One region of the Pseudomonas silesiensis genome, then DNA from elsewhere that is predicted to be linked to it. Evidence: predicted binding sites of a transcription regulator. Region 1 holds the regulator's gene; each other region holds the start of a gene.

What was found. Region 1 encodes sigma-54, which starts transcription at its own class of promoters, with help from an activator protein. Its sites were predicted from a motif close to ANTGGCATNNANNTTGCTNT; they were not measured.
Region 2: PMA3_RS20730 (circularly permuted type 2 ATP-grasp protein) is a predicted target of sigma-54. The motif match lies at 3,044-3,063, and genes of this name have one in related genera.
Region 3: glnK (P-II family nitrogen regulator) is a predicted target of sigma-54. The motif match lies at 2,057-2,076, and genes of this name have one in related genera.

What each region holds. Positions count from the first base shown of each region.
Region 1 is NZ_CP014870.1:5,655,296-5,660,540, forward strand. It holds gene PMA3_RS25085 (KdsC family phosphatase) at 1-509, shown strand, start outside; gene lptC (LPS export ABC transporter periplasmic protein LptC) at 517-1,089, shown strand; gene lptA (lipopolysaccharide transport periplasmic protein LptA) at 1,076-1,624, shown strand; gene lptB (LPS export ABC transporter ATP-binding protein) at 1,624-2,349, shown strand; gene PMA3_RS25105 (RNA polymerase factor sigma-54) at 2,533-4,026, shown strand; gene hpf (ribosome hibernation-promoting factor, HPF/YfiA family) at 4,101-4,409, shown strand; gene ptsN (PTS IIA-like nitrogen regulatory protein PtsN) at 4,422-4,886, shown strand; gene rapZ (RNase adapter RapZ) at 4,889-5,245, shown strand, end outside.
Region 2 is NZ_CP014870.1:4,711,760-4,717,004, reverse strand. It holds gene PMA3_RS20750 (hypothetical protein) at 785-1,315, shown strand; gene PMA3_RS20745 (PLDc N-terminal domain-containing protein) at 1,395-1,586, shown strand; gene PMA3_RS20740 (hypothetical protein) at 1,811-2,044, shown strand; gene PMA3_RS20735 (ribonuclease E inhibitor RraB) at 2,264-2,605, shown strand; gene PMA3_RS20730 (circularly permuted type 2 ATP-grasp protein) at 3,096-4,505, shown strand; gene PMA3_RS20725 (alpha-E domain-containing protein) at 4,518-5,245, shown strand, end outside.
Region 3 is NZ_CP014870.1:6,591,274-6,596,518, reverse strand. It holds gene PMA3_RS32885 (hypothetical protein) at 1-154, opposite strand, end outside; gene PMA3_RS29340 (HigA family addiction module antitoxin) at 347-610, shown strand; gene PMA3_RS29335 (BRO-N domain-containing protein) at 616-1,143, opposite strand; gene PMA3_RS29330 (accessory factor UbiK family protein) at 1,610-1,864, opposite strand; gene glnK (P-II family nitrogen regulator) at 2,279-2,617, shown strand; gene PMA3_RS29320 (ammonium transporter) at 2,653-3,990, shown strand; gene PMA3_RS29315 (secondary thiamine-phosphate synthase enzyme YjbQ) at 4,204-4,629, shown strand; gene sutA (transcriptional regulator SutA) at 4,732-5,058, shown strand; gene PMA3_RS29305 (HAD family hydrolase) at 5,244-5,245, opposite strand, start outside.

The sequences.
Region 1 (5,245 bases):
TGGAACGCGGCAAGAACATCAAGCTGGCGATATTCGACGTCGATGGCGTACTGACCGACGGACGCCTGTATTTCCTGGAAGACGGCAGCGAATTCAAGACGTTCAACACCCTCGACGGCCAGGGCATCAAGATGTTGATGGCAGCCGGCGTGCAGACCGCTATCATCAGCGGACGCAAGACCCCGGTGGTCGAGCGACGGGCGAAGAACCTCGGCATTCCACACCTGTACCAGGGTCGCGAAGACAAACTGGTGGTGCTCGACGAGCTTCTGGCGCAACTCGACCTAAGCTATGAACAGGTCGCCTACCTCGGCGACGACTTGCCGGACCTGCCGGTCATTCGCCGCGTCGGCCTGGGCATGGCGGTGGCCAGTGCCGCCAGTTTCGTGCGTGAACACGCCCACGGCATCACCCTGGCCCGTGGCGGCGAAGGTGCCGCTCGCGAATTCTGCGAATTGATCCTGCGCGCCCAGGGCCGTCTCGATGCGGCCAACGCCGCGTACCTGTGAGCCCACTATGCTGAGCAAAACGATTCGCAAATTCCTGGTGTTCGGGTGCATCGCCGCCATTTTCGCGGCGGTCGGTTACTGGAACATCAGTCCGGAGCGCTTCCTCGACAAGCCGGCCGCCAAGGCCGATGAAACCCGGATCGACTGGTACGCGACCAACACCCATACCGTGCAGTACCTGCCAGATGGCAAATTGCAGTACGACATGACGTCCGACAAGGTCGAACACCTCAAGGCCACTGACGTGACGCTGGTCAGCAAGCCGGACCTGAACATGTTCCGCGGCACCGAGTTTCCGTGGCACGTGCAGAGCGAACGCGGCGAAGTCAATTCCGGCGGAACCGAAGTCGAACTGATCGACTCGGTACGTATCGCCCGCACCGACGAAAAAAAGCGCACGACCATTATTACCAGCACTCGCATGACCGTGTTCCCGCAGCGGCAATATGCGCAGACCGAGCAACCCGTTAGAATCGACGGCGCGGGTGGTGTGTCGACCGGCACGGGCATGAAAGCGTATTTGAAAGAAAGCAGGATACACCTGCTATCGAACGTAAGAGGACAGTATGAGGCTCGTTAAAACCCTCCCTATTTTGCTCAGTCTGGGCGCAGCACTGGGAAGCGTGAGCGCCTGGGCTCTGCCGAACGATCAAGAGCAGCCTATCCGCATTCAAGCCGACGATGCCCAACTGGACGACAAGAATGGCGTTGCCACCTACAAGGGCGACGTGATCATCACCCAGGGTTCGATGAAGGTCACCGGCAACACCGTGACCATCACCCGCACCCCGGCCGGCGATATCGACGTGGTGACCTCGGTGGGCAACCTCGCCTACTTCGAGCAACTGCAGACCGCCGGCGACACCAAGCCGGTTCAGGGCTATGGCGTCACTATCCAGTACCACGCCTCGCAAAACCGCGTCGTGCTGATCGATCGCGCCAAAGTCATCGACAAGGACAACAACGTCACCCAGGGCGAGAAAATCGTCTACGACACAGAGAAGAAACTGGCGAGCGCCGGTCGCGCTACAGGCAACAAGGTGACCGAGTCGCGCCCGCGCATCGACATGGTGATCCAGCCGAAAAAGAAAACCGACGAGCAAAAGGCCCAGTAATGGCAACTCTGAAAGCTCAGCATCTGGCCAAGAGCTACAAGAGCCGCCAGGTCGTGCGCGACGTCAGCCTGTCGATCGACAGCGGTCAGATCGTCGGCTTGCTCGGCCCTAACGGCGCCGGCAAAACCACCTGCTTCTACATGATCGTCGGCCTGGTACAGGCCGATCAGGGCCGCGTACTGATCGATGATCTGGATGTCAGCCATCAGCCGATGCACGGTCGCGCGAAAGCCGGTATCGGCTATCTTCCGCAGGAAGCGTCGATCTTCCGCAAGCTCTCGGTGGCCGATAACATCCTGGCGATCCTCGAGACCCGCAAGGAGCTCGACAAGGCTGGTCGTCGCAAGGAGCTGGAAAGCCTGCTGCAGGAATTCCATATCCACCACATCCGCGACAACCTCGGCATGAGCCTGTCCGGTGGTGAGCGCCGCCGCGTGGAAATCGCCCGGGCACTGGCCACCAATCCGAAATTCATCCTCCTCGACGAACCCTTCGCCGGCGTGGACCCGATTTCGGTAGGCGACATCAAACAGATCATCCATCACCTCAAGGCCAAGGGCATTGGTGTGCTGATCACGGACCACAACGTCCGCGAAACCCTGGATATCTGCGAAACCGCCTATATCGTCAACGATGGCCAACTGATCGCCGAAGGCGACTCCGACACCATCCTGGCCAACGAGCTGGTCAAGGAAGTGTATCTGGGCCATGAGTTCCGCCTGTAGGCGCTGAGGTGTCCAGCTGTCGCTCAAGCGCTTGTCTCGATAAAAAATCAACACTTTTTTATTGTTACAACGCTCTAGGCAAACGCTAAAGTTTCGGGCATATAATTTGCTTATGTTTGGCGCTCCGGCGCCCTGTAGTGGATGGCGCATGTGCGCCGGCGAATAAGGTGTTAAGCCCCTGCCATGAAACCATCGCTAGTCTTGAGAATGGGCCAGCAGCTGACGATGACACCGCAGCTGCAACAGGCCATCCGCCTGCTCCAATTGTCGACCCTGGACCTGCAACAGGAAATCCAGGAGGCCCTGGAGTCCAATCCGATGCTCGAACGCCAGGAAGAAGGCGACGACTTCGATAACGCCGACCCCTTGGCCGACAAAGCCGAACAGCAACCCAACGCCGATGTGACGGAACCCTCCTACCAGGAAACCGCCCCGACGGTGGATAACCTCGAGGAAGGTGACTGGAACGAGCGCATTCCCAACGAACTGCCGGTCGATACCGCCTGGGAAGACGTTTACCAGACCAGCGCCAGCAGCCTGCCGAGCAACGATGACGACGAGTGGGACTTCACTACCCGTACATCGGCCGGTGAGAGCCTGCAAAGCCATCTGCTGTGGCAACTGAACCTGGCACCGATGTCCGACACCGATCGCCTGATTGCCGTGACCCTGATCGACTGCATCAACAATCAGGGCTACCTGGACGAAACCCTCGAGGAAATTCTCGAAGCCTTCGACCCGGAACTGGACATCGAACTGGACGAAATAGAAGCCGTCCTGCATCGCATCCAGCAATTCGAACCCGCCGGCATCGCCGCCCGCAACCTGGGCGAATGCCTGTTGCTGCAATTGCGCCAATTGCCCGCCAAGACCCCGTGGCTGGCCGAGGCCAAGCGTCTGGTCAGCGATTACATCGACCTGCTTGGCAGCCGCGACTACAGCCAGCTGATGCGCCGCATGAAGCTCAAGGAAGATGAACTGCGCCAGGTGATCGAGCTGGTGCAGAGCCTCAACCCGCGTCCTGGCTCGCAGATCGAGTCCAGCGAAGCCGAATACGTCGTCCCCGATGTCATCGTGCGCAAGGACAACGAGCGCTGGCTGGTGGAGCTGAACCAGGAATCGGTGCCACGGCTGCGGGTCAACGCCCAATACGCCGGTTTCGTGCGCCGCGCCGACACCAGTGCCGACAACACCTTCATGCGCAATCAGTTGCAAGAAGCCCGCTGGTTCATCAAGAGCCTGCAGAGCCGCAACGAAACCCTGATGAAGGTGGCCACCCAGATCGTCGAGCATCAGCGCGGCTTCCTGGAGTACGGCGACGAAGCCATGAAGCCGTTGGTGCTGCATGACATTGCCGAGGCGGTGGGCATGCACGAGTCGACGATTTCCCGGGTGACCACGCAGAAATTCATGCATACCCCCCGGGGCATCTATGAACTGAAATACTTTTTTTCCAGCCACGTCAGCACCTCGGAAGGCGGTGAATGCTCGTCCACGGCGATCCGCGCGATCATCAAAAAACTGGTTGCAGCGGAAAATCAGAAAAAGCCGTTGAGTGACAGCAAGATCGCTGGTTTACTGGAGGCACAAGGCATTCAGGTGGCTCGCCGCACCGTCGCCAAGTACCGCGAATCCCTCGGGATCGCGCCTTCGAGCGAACGCAAGCGGTTGATGTAGAGCCACGCCACAGCGTTCCAGTGGCAGGCATTTCTGCCTGCCGCTTTATGCACTGGCAACGAAGGAGAAGCTGTATGCAAGTCAACATCAGTGGACACCAACTGGAAGTGACCGAACCTCTTCGCACCTACATCGGCGAAAAACTCGAACGATTGGAGAGGCACTTCGACAAGATCACCAACGTGCAGGTCACGATGACGGTCGAAAAGCTGAAGCAGAAAATCGAAGCCACGCTGCATATTCCCGGCAATGAAGTCGTCGCCAACGCGGAACATACCGATATGTACGCGGCCATCGACGCATTGACCGACAAGCTGGATAAACAACTCAAAAAGCATAAGGAAAAGACCCAGAGCCTCCTCCAGGGCGCGACCGGTCGTTAACACTCCCAACCCATGATCCGACTTGAAAGCATCCTGACCCCCGGCCGTTCCCTCGTGAACGTGCCGGGCGGCAGTAAAAAGAAAGCCCTCGAGCAAATTGCCAACCTCATCCATAAAGAAGTGCCGGATCTGGAGATGCAAGATGTCTTCGAGGCTCTGATTGCCCGTGAAAAACTCGGCTCGACCGGTTTTGGCAACGGCATCGCCATCCCCCATTGTCGGCTCAAGGGCTGCACCTCACCCGTCAGTGCCTTGATGCATCTGGACGCTCCCATCGATTTCGACGCCATCGACGGTGCCCCGGTTGACCTGCTGTTCGTGCTGCTGGTCCCGGAAGCCGCTACCGATGCGCACCTGGAGCTGCTGCGCCAGATCGCCAGCATGCTCGATCGCAAGGAAGTACGCGATAAGCTGCGCAGCGCCCCGAGCAATGAAGCCTTGTATCAGGTTGTCCTGGACGAGCAAAACGGTCATTAATCATGCGCTTGATCATCGTCAGTGGCCGTTCCGGCTCAGGTAAAAGTACCGCGCTCGATGTTCTCGAGGACAACGGCTTCTACTGCATCGACAACCTGCCTGCCGGGCTTCTGCCGGAGCTGGCCGAACGTGCGTTGATCCACACCGAGCTCGCCCAGCCGCTGGTTGCCGTGTCCATCGACGCGCGTAACTTGCCGAGCCACCTTTCACGCTTTCCCGAGCTGCTGGAAGAAGTCCGCAGCCGGCATATCCAGTGCGATGTACTGTATCTGGACGCCGACGAAGAAACCTTGCTCAAACGTTTTTCGGAGACCCGCCGGCGTCACCCGCTGAGCAATGCCAACCGTTCACTGGCGGAG
Region 2 (5,245 bases), 940 kb from region 1:
GTTGGCCATTTGCCCGACTTCGTCTTTGCAGGCCAGCGGGACACGGGCTGAGAGATCGCCGGTTTTCTCGACGTGGAGCATGACGTCTTTCAAGGTGTTGAGCTGACTGAGCAGGAAGCGGATCAGCAATTGCGAAGCCCCGAGCATCGCCAGCATCAGGACGAACACCGCCACCGCATAGTGCGCAAAACGTTCGCCGAACACCTGGGTCAGGCTCGGCCCATAGGCAATGGCCGCGACCTGCTGACCATCGGCACGGGTGAACACCTCGGCACCAAGCAAAGGATTGTCGCCGAACAACGGCATGGAATTGATCTCGACCCAACCGTTGGCATCGGCCAGCTCCAGCACCGGTTGCCCCTTGAGCAGCGGCGCCTGCCCGTGATTGAAGGTCAGCAGGTTATCGGCCTGAGGCAACGGTTGCCCGGCAGGCCACGCCGTGAGCAGTCGTGCCTGGGCCTGGGCGGACGCGCGGGCATCATGGCTGCGCGACTGTTGTTCTAGCTGTACGGCATACACCACCAACAACAGGGTGGTCACGAAAGCGACGGCGTTGACCGCCCAGAATTTGTACTTCAACGAGATATTGCTAAGCCAGGCACCCATGGAGGTCTTCTCTGATAGCGGAAACAGTTTTGGCAAGGTGCCAGCATTGTGCCGCTACCGAGTCTGCCGGTCCTTGATATGCGTCAACATTCCCGGCAATGCTCCCGTGCAGCCACGGCGAGGCGGAATGCGCTATCCTTCGCGCCTTCAAAATTCCCTCGCTACAGGATTCCGCCCCATGAAAGCCGCACTCGTCGAACTCATCAGCAAAATCAGCTCCGGGTGCATGAGCGATGACGAAATCCTGAAAATCGCTGACGAGGCGGCCCAGGCCTATGCCGATCCCGAGGCTTTCCTGACGGCCAATCCGGATATCAACTACGACGACACCTTCCCGATACCGCTGGGCGAGTGGGTGGTCGTCGGCAGCCTGCCGGAGACCGTGCTGTTCCAGGCCGACACCTACATGGATCTGTTCGCCCGGATCGTTGCTTCGTTCGGCCCTGGGGTTGATTTCAACATCAAACCCAAGCAGCTGGCCAAGACCGAAGCCCTGACCGCGCTCAATCGCATTCAGGTGCAGATGAGCAGCATGAACAAGGAAAACGGCGGCTACGTGCTGATGAACTTCAGCCAGTTGCTCGACGACGAGTTGCAAGTGGTGCTGGTCTACGGCAATGACGTGCCGCGGGTGCTCGAGTTGTGCGCTGAAGTCGGCATCGCTGCCGCGCCTTCGCTGGAAGCCCTGAAAGTGGCGATCCACGTCTGACGCCACCCTGGGCCGAATAAAACGGAACCCTCTGGGCGAGCTATCCTAAGAGTGCACACCACTCTTCGGGAGCGACACCATGGGTTCCACGTTCAATGGTCTGGTTGGCCTGATCATTCTTGCCCTGGACATCTGGGCAATCATCAACGTGCTCAAAAGTGGCACCGACACCGGGATGAAGATCGTCTGGGTGCTGTTGATCCTGCTGCTGCCGGTCCTGGGTCTGATCATATGGGCCATCGCCGGACCACGGGGTAATGTGCGGGTCTGACCGGTCCCCACAACCGACATCAAACCCTGTGGGAGCGTGGCTTGCCCGCGATGCATACGCCGCGGTCTGTCTGATACGCCGCAGTGACCCCATCGCGGGCAAGCCACGCTCCCACAGGATCCGGGTTTTTTCATCTGGCGCGCTGTAAACCTGTTGAACGAACAGGCAGGGCAAAAGTCCAGATACATGTAAGCCCACTTGCGGGTTTGTTCGAGGAGGCACTGATGCAAAAGTGGAAAATCACTTTCGTGGATGATCACGGTGAAACAGTCGACGAAGTCTTCGAGTGCGACGAATGCCCGGACAACGAGCACGCCGCCAAACTGATCAAGGCCCGTCTCCTTCCTGTCGCTGCCGAACTGGATCTGAATGATCTGGAAGGGCGAACCGCTGATGCGAGCGTCAAAAGTCTCAAGGCTCAGAACAGCATACAAATCCTCGGCATTACTCCCGTCTGAAATACTTCCTGGCACATTCGTGAAACAACCAGACCTTGGCAGCGCCTCTCTCTTGGGGCTACTCTGCAAGCGAGATCAGCGAACGGATCGCTAAGGTCTGGTCTTGTCAGCTACATGCTTGCTTCCCACCGGCAATAGTGTTGCCGCATCACTCGCACCATTCGATTGCGTGTGCCGGGAAAACGGAAAGTCTATCCATCAAGTTGAGGGGGACGTTTCATGAGCACAGCCTATCAAGAAGACATCAGCAGCAGCGTGCTGCGCCGCATGAAAGAAGGCGGTTTCGACTTTTCACGATTCCATCCCATCGAGTTCTACGCCATTTTCCCGGACGAGGAGCGGGCACGCAGGGCGGCAGGGCATTACTGTGGTGAATCCTTGAATGCCCAGATCAGCGTGCGCGATGACGGCGCGTGGTATCTGGAACTGAGTAAAGTGATGTACGCCACCTACGACGGTATCGGCGACTTCGAGCAGGACTTCGAAGCCGTGGTCGAGCCTCTGGGCGGGATCATCGAAGGCTGGGGCGTCAAGCAGGAGGTACGAGGGCGACTCGCATAACACTATGAACAGCGACAACATCCACTAACGGCTGACCTTCGGGTTGGCCGTTTTCGTTTGTGTAGGAGCGAGCTTGCTCCGGGCGGCGTTCCGACGATGGACTCAATAGCGCCGCGTTTAACCAGCGAACACGCGTTATCGTTAACGACCATCGTCGGAACGCCGCCCGGAGCAAGCTCGCTCCTACAGGTTTGGAAACAAAAAAAAGCCGCCTGAGCGGGCGGCTAAAAGGGAAGTCAAGTGAGCATTTCCAGCGAATGCGCAAATTATCCGCATCGACTCCCGGGCAGTGAAATCAACTCTGACTATGCTGCTGATAGGCGAACACATTGCTTCGCAATGAAGCGGGGGCGATCAGCTTGGGGCATTTACCGCACAGGATTGGTGCGGTGGTTGCGGCGTTATTATCCAACTGATTGATATTTAAGCGTTTATGCCGATGGCACGGGCCTTGCGAAGGCCTGTAAGTCCGGGTGACAAGGAGTACGGCATGATCCGCACCTATTTTGATGAAATGTACGATGCCGGCGGCCAGGTCCGCCCGCATTACCGGGAGTTTGCCCGTTGGCTGGCTGAAACGCCTGATGAGCTTCTGGCCCAACGGCGACGCGAGGCCGATCTGCTGTTTCATCGCGCCGGGATTACCTTCACGCTCTACGGTGACGAGCAAGGGACAGAGCGCCTGATTCCCTTCGACACCATTCCCCGCAGCATACCCGCCAGTGAATGGCGGGTGGTCGAACGGGGCTGTATCCAGCGGGTCAAGGCGCTGAACATGTTCCTCGCCGACCTCTATCACGAACAGCGCATCATCAAGGCCGGCATCATCCCGGCCGAGCAAGTGCTGGCCAACGAGCAATACCAGCTGGCGATGCAAGGGCTGGATCTGCACCGGGATATCTATTCGCACATTTCCGGTGTCGACCTGGTACGCGATGGCGACGGCACGTACTACGTGCTCGAAGACAACCTTCGTACACCGAGCGGCGTGAGCTACATGCTCGAAGACCGCAAGATGATGATGCGCCTGTTCCCCGAACTGTTCGCGGCGCAACGCATTGCACCGATCGATCATTATCCGAACCTGTTGCTCGATACCTTGAAAAGCTCAAGCCCGATCGATAACCCCAGCGTGGTGGTGCTGACGCCGGGCCGCTTCAACAGTGCGTTTTTCGAACATGCATTTCTCGCCCGGGAAATGGGTGTTGAACTGGTGGAAGGCGCGGACCTGTTCGTGCGTGACGACAAGGTGTTCATGCGCACCACGGACGGGCCGAAAGCCGTCGACGTGATTTACCGGCGCCTCGACGATGCCTTCCTCGATCCGCTGGCGTTCAACCCGGACTCGATGCTCGGCGTTCCGGGGCTGTTGTCGTCGTACCGCTCCGGCAACGTGGTGCTGGCGAATGCCATTGGTACCGGGGTGGCGGACGACAAGTCGGTGTATCCATTCGTCACCGACATGATCCGTTTCTATCTGGATGAAGAGCCGATCCTGAAGAATGTGCCGACGTGGCAGTGTCGTAATCCCTCTGAACTGTCCCACGTCCTGGCCAATCTTCCAGAGCTGGTAGTCAAGGAGACCCAGGGGTCGGGCGGCTATGGAATGCTGGTGGGGCCGGCGGCGACGGCGGCGGAAATCGAAGCCTTCCGCGCGCGGATCAAGGCCAAACCCCACGCGTACATCGCGCAACCGACCTTGTCTTTATCAACCTGTCCGACCTTTGTCGAAAACGGCATCGCCCCACGCCATATCGACCTGCGTCCGTTTGTATTGTCTGGCCGCGAAACCCGGGTCGTGCCCGGCGGTTTGACCCGTGTCGCCCTGCGTGAAGGCTCCCTGGTGGTGAACTCCTCCCAGGGCGGCGGCACCAAGGACACCTGGGTGGTCGAGGATTGAAGGAAGCCTGCCATGTTAAGTAGAACTGCCTCGGATTTGTATTGGATGTCGCGTTACCTGGAGCGGGCGGAAAACCTCGCACGGATGCTCGACATCAGTTATTCGCTGTCGCTGATGCCACAGGATGGTCGCGGAGACGGTTTGCACGAACTCGCCATGCCGTTGCTGATTACCGGCACCCTGGACGATTACCTGGAGCGTCATGGCGAGCTGCATGCCGAGCGGCTGCTGCATTTCTTCGCCCTGGACGCCGCCAACCCGGCCAGCATCTACAGCTGCCTCGGCGCGGCGCGGGCCAGCGCCCATGCGGTACGTGGGCGAATCACCGCCGACATGTGGGAAAACATCAACGCCACCTGGCTGGAAATTCGCGGGATCGCCAACCAGGGCTTGAGTCGCTATGGCATGAGCCGTTTCTGCGAGTGGATCAAGGAACGTTCCCACCTGTTCCGCGGCGCGTCCTACGGCACGATCATGCGTAACGACGCGTTCCGCTTCATTCGTCTGGGTACCTTTATCGAACGGGCTGACAACACCTTGCGCCTGCTCGATGCACGCTACGAAATGGCCGGCGACCAGGCCGAAGCGGTCAGCGACGGCACGGCCCACGCCTATTACCAGTGGAGTGCCTTGTTGAGGGCCTTGTCCTCGTTCGAGGCCTACACCGAGATCTACCGCGACGCGCCCGGTGCCCGGCATGTCGCCGAACTGTTGCTACTACGTGCCGACGTCCCGCGTTC
Region 3 (5,245 bases), 940 kb from region 1:
CCAGTAAACCAATTGGCTCAAGTTCTTTGCCGTGCGCGGCGGCGACTTCAAAAAAGCGGCGTTGATTGGCCGATATATTTCCGGCCAGTCGAAGCGCTTCGGCGTGAAACGCTGCAATTTGTAGCAGTTTTGCCTTTCGCTTTTTTTTGCTCATACACACCTCCTGCTAGATCTGACCACAGAAGGTAACGGGGGAGACGGGATTACAAAATCAGGTGTGAGAGGCAGTTTTTGTAGGACTGTTCCGAAATGTATGAAGGCCAATGCCTGAATGGCGGGGGCGCTCTTGTGTGCTCGAGGGTGCTGCTTATGATCACAGCAGATCAAGCCACCCGGAGAAGGGAACATGAACACTAATGGAATGCGCTCGATTCATCCCGGAGAAATCCTTGAGCAGGAGTTTCTTGAGCCATTGGGCGCCACGGTGGCTGATCTTTCTAGCCAGTTTCCTGATTTCGAGATTGAACTGACAAAACTTGTAGCGCAGAGCACGGGTGTCAGTCCGGACCTTGCCAGGAAGCTGGCCACTCTCTTCAATACCACGCCCGATTTTTGGCTGAATCTGCAATCGACCTACGAAGTGCGCAGTGACGATATCGAGCGTGGTTAGGTTGTCTATAACGACTGGAGTACTCGCGACGCTTTTTTCCACCACGGCACATTGACCGCATGTTGTGCCGATTCTTCATTCTGCAGCAGGTGCGGCACATCCTGCAGCCGAATCCACGGGTGGTTGTTCCAGTGCAGCAGGCTCAGCGACATCTCTGGCCAATTCAGCCGGCTCAGAGTCGGGCGTTCGGTTGAGGCGGGTTGCTGGGCGTCTCTGAGGGCCGGGACTACTTCGTGAGTCAGCCACTCGCGCAGGGCTCGGTATTCGGGGCAGTAGTGATAGACCAGTAGCGCGTAGACACCTGATTCGCTGATCAGCAGCGTGTTTTCGACGCGGCCGTGGGTGAGTGTTTTTGCGGTTTGGCGTTGGTCGGGGTCGAGTTTTCGGAGGGTGCGTTCGTCGAGGAAGAGGCGTAGCAGTCGGCCGAGGTCGCGGGCGCTGAACCAGGGTTGGTTTTGCAGGAGGAGGGCGTGGAGGTGGAGGTTGTGGCGGGTGAAGATGTGGGGGGTTAGATAAGTGTCATCGCTATTCATTGATACAGCTCCTTTTGCTTGAAAGGGCTGCCAGCAATCGTCGCCAAACAATTGGGTGGCAGCTGTACGCGGGTTGGCGAACCGGAGCAAAAGGAACCCGGCAGACCCGAAGGCCTCCCACGCACAACCGCCATGACTCGAGTCGATGGTCTTCGTGCGCCTTAAGCTTTCCAGGTCGCCAAACCCAGTGCTGAACATTCAGCATTGGGTGAGCTTAGGAACCGGGGCTTTGCGGCGCAATCGGACGGCGGTGGTGATGTTTGTAGGACGTTGCTGAGATGGTTGCGGGGCGTAGGATCAAGAGATCGTCCGAGGACGCGGCCTGAGCGTTCGACTGCTTCTACATCTCTGTTGGCAGATAGGCCGCCTTCGCTGGCAAGCCAGCTCCTACAGGGGGGCTGCATTTCAAATCAGGGGTTATTCGGTTGGCGGGTTGAGCTTGGCTTCCAGCTCGGCCACTTTCTCTTCATGGCGGGTTGAGCTTGGCTTCCAGCTCGGCCACTTTCTCTTCAAGGCTCTCCAGCCGTGCCCGGGTCCGTGCCAGCACGACCATCTGGCTATCGAACTCTTCCCGGCTCACCAGATCCAGTTTGCTGAAGCCGCTCTGCAACAAAGCCTTGAACTGGCTTTCGATTTCGCTTTTCGGCAGTGGGTTGTCGCCGCTGAAGAGGCGGGAGGCGGTGCCGCTCAGGGCATCGAGGAAGTCTTTGGGCGCGAGCATGGGAAATGTCCTGGAAACAATGGCGAGCAGTGTATCACGCAGTGTCTATAGTCAATCCCGACTGCAAGGATGCACGCTTTTCGCGCATGGGGACGGACGGTATCGCACTGTTGTTGTGCGTATTCGGCGGACCCTTCTGGCGCAGGGTCGGGTGGTTGCGATCAAGCCATTGAATTCATGGGTTTTTGTGGAGATGGCAAGCTTTCTGCTTAGGCGGTAGTGACCCATGCACTGATGCAGTCGCTGTGACGAATGCAGTGCGCCGAGCGAAACGGGGAGTTTCGTGAGGAGCGGTTAGCTGGCGTCGGACGGGCAGGTAAGGCCGACGATGCGTTACAAAGCCAGGCACTGCGCTTAGACTTGAGTCGGGTTTGTTTTCCTGGGGCAAGTCCACCAATTCGGGAGAGAGTTTTCATGAAGCTAGTCACTGCCATCATCAAGCCGTTCAAGCTGGACGACGTACGCGAGTCGCTGTCCGAGATCGGCGTGCAGGGCATTACCGTTACTGAAGTCAAAGGCTTCGGTCGGCAGAAGGGTCACACCGAGCTGTATCGCGGCGCGGAATACGTGGTCGATTTTTTGCCTAAGGTGAAAATCGATGTCGCCATTGACGACAAGGATCTGGATCGGGTTATCGAGGCGATAACCAAGGCGGCCAACACCGGCAAGATCGGTGACGGCAAGATCTTCGTGGTCAATCTGGAACAGGCGATTCGCATCCGTACCGGCGAAACCGATACCGACGCAATCTAAGCCGCCACAAACCCAACGCCCCAGGAGAAAACAATATGACTCTGCGTAAATTCGCAGGGCTAGGAGCCCTGTTGTCCCTCGTAATGCCCAGCCTGGTCATGGCGGCAGACGAAGTGGCGGCCCCAGTCCTCAATTCGGGTGACACTGCCTGGATGCTGACCTCGACAGCCCTCGTGCTGTTCATGACTATTCCCGGCCTCGCGCTGTTCTACGGCGGCATGGTTCGGTCGAAAAACATTCTTTCCGTGATGATGCAGTGCTTCGCCATTACCGGTCTGATCAGCATTCTGTGGGTCATTTATGGCTACAGCATCGCGTTCGACACCACCGGCATGGAGCAGGGCGTCGTCAACTTCAACTCGTTCTTCGGCGGCATGGGCAAGGCGTTTCTCGCCGGTGTCACGCCTTCGAGCCTGACCGGCCCCGCGGCGCTGTTCCCCGAGGCGGTCTTCATTACCTTCCAGATGACGTTCGCCATCATCACCCCAGCGTTGATCGTCGGTGCTTTCGCCGAGCGGATGAAGTTCTCCGCCATGCTGATCTTCATGGGTATCTGGTTCACCCTGGTGTATGCACCGATCGCGCACATGGTCTGGTCCGGCAACGGCGGCCTGATGTGGGACTGGGGCGTGCTCGACTTCGCTGGCGGCACCGTGGTGCATATCAACGCCGGTATTGCGGGTCTGGTCTGCTGCCTGGTACTGGGCAAGCGCAAAGGCTTCCCGACCACCCCGATGGCGCCGCATAACCTCGGCTACACGCTGATGGGCGCTGCCATGCTGTGGGTCGGCTGGTTCGGTTTCAACGCCGGTTCCGCTGCAGCGGCCAATGGCACTGCCGGTATGGCGATGCTGGTCACTCAGATCGCCACCGCGGCTGCCGCACTGGGCTGGATGTTCGCCGAGTGGGTCACCCACGGTAAACCAAGCGCACTGGGTATCGCCTCGGGCGTGGTAGCGGGTCTCGTTGCCATCACGCCGGCCGCAGGTACCGTGGGCCCGATGGGCGCGCTGGTGATCGGTCTGGCAGCGGGCGTGGTGTGCTTCTTCTGCGCCACCACCCTGAAACGCAAACTCGGTTATGACGATTCCCTGGACGCGTTCGGCGTGCACGGTATCGGCGGTATCCTCGGCGCGATCCTGACCGGTGTATTCGCCGCTCCGGCCCTGGGTGGTTTCGGTACCGTGACCGATATTGGTGCACAGGTCTGGATCCAGCTCAAGGGGGTGGGTTTCACCGTGATCTACACCGCGATCGTTACCTACATCATTCTCAAGGTGCTGGACGCTGTCATGGGGCTGCGCGTTACCGAAGAAGAAGAGGCTGTCGGCATCGACCTGGCACTTCACAACGAGCGCGGCTACAACTTGTAAGAACGCGCATAAAAATTTGCCCGGCTTGCCGGGCATTTTTTTGTCTGGAGTTTGTCAGTGAAGGAACAGCTGAAAGGTTTTTTCGTACAGGTTTCGAGACGTTTACGCAGCGTGTTTTTGTACGGCCAATGGCTTACATGATTGAAGGAATATTAGGGCCTTTGTTTTTTCCCAGAGCGCGCTAGAATGCGCCCCGAACGTGCGGAGAACTGTATGTGGCAACAGACTCTGATTACCTTGCGGGCGAGGCCCCGGGGCTTTCATCTGGTAACGGACGAGTTACTCGCCGGCCTGCCTGAAATCAAGGCATGTCGGGTCGGTCTGTTGCATTTGTGGCTACAGCATACCTCGGCGTCGTTGACCATCAACGAGAACGCCGATCCGGCGGTACGTCGCGACTTCGAACGATTTTTCAATCGTCTGATCCCACAAGGAACGGACGACTATGAGCATAACGACGAAGGCCTGGACGACCTCCCGGCGCACTTCAAGGCCAGCGTGCTTGGCTGTCAGCTCAGTTTGCCGATTCAGGCAGGCCGATTGGCGCTGGGGACCTGGCAAGGCGTTTATCTGGGCGAGCACCGTGATCATGGCGGTGCCCGTAATGTCCTCGCCACCTTGCACGGTGAAGGGGAATAAGCCGTTGGACATCAACGGCGGTTGAATTTTTTCCGGCAGCTGTCGACAGACGGCAAAGCTGGGCTATAACTAATCTGCTTTTCGCAAGTCATGAGGTAGAACATGAGCGACGATGATCTGGAAAACGACGACCTCGAAGTAGGCGACGACGACGAAACCGAAGAAGGCCTTGAAACGGCGGCAGAAGACGTCGCTGAAGACGACGATGGCGGTGATACGCCCGTTCCGACGGCCAAAGGCAAGGCCAAGGCTGCGGTGTCGGTCGATGAGCTGCCGAGTGTCGAAGCCAAGAACAAGGAACGCGACGCCCTGGCCAAGGCCATGGAAGAGTTTCTTGCGCGCGGCGGCAAGGTGCAGGAAGTGGAGGCCAATGTGGTCGCCGATCCTCCCAAGAAGCCTGACAACAAGTACGGTAGCCGGCCTATCTGAGCGCCTGCCTTGCTTGCTGAAAAAGCCCGCCGTCGCTGCGGGCTTTTTCATGGGCCAAACAAAAATCCACAATTCGCAGTGATCCCTGTGGGAGCGGGCTTGCCCGCGATGGGGGCATCACATTTGGTATTGATGTCGCCTGACACACCGCTATCGCGGGCAAGCCCGCTCCCACAGGTTTTGTGTC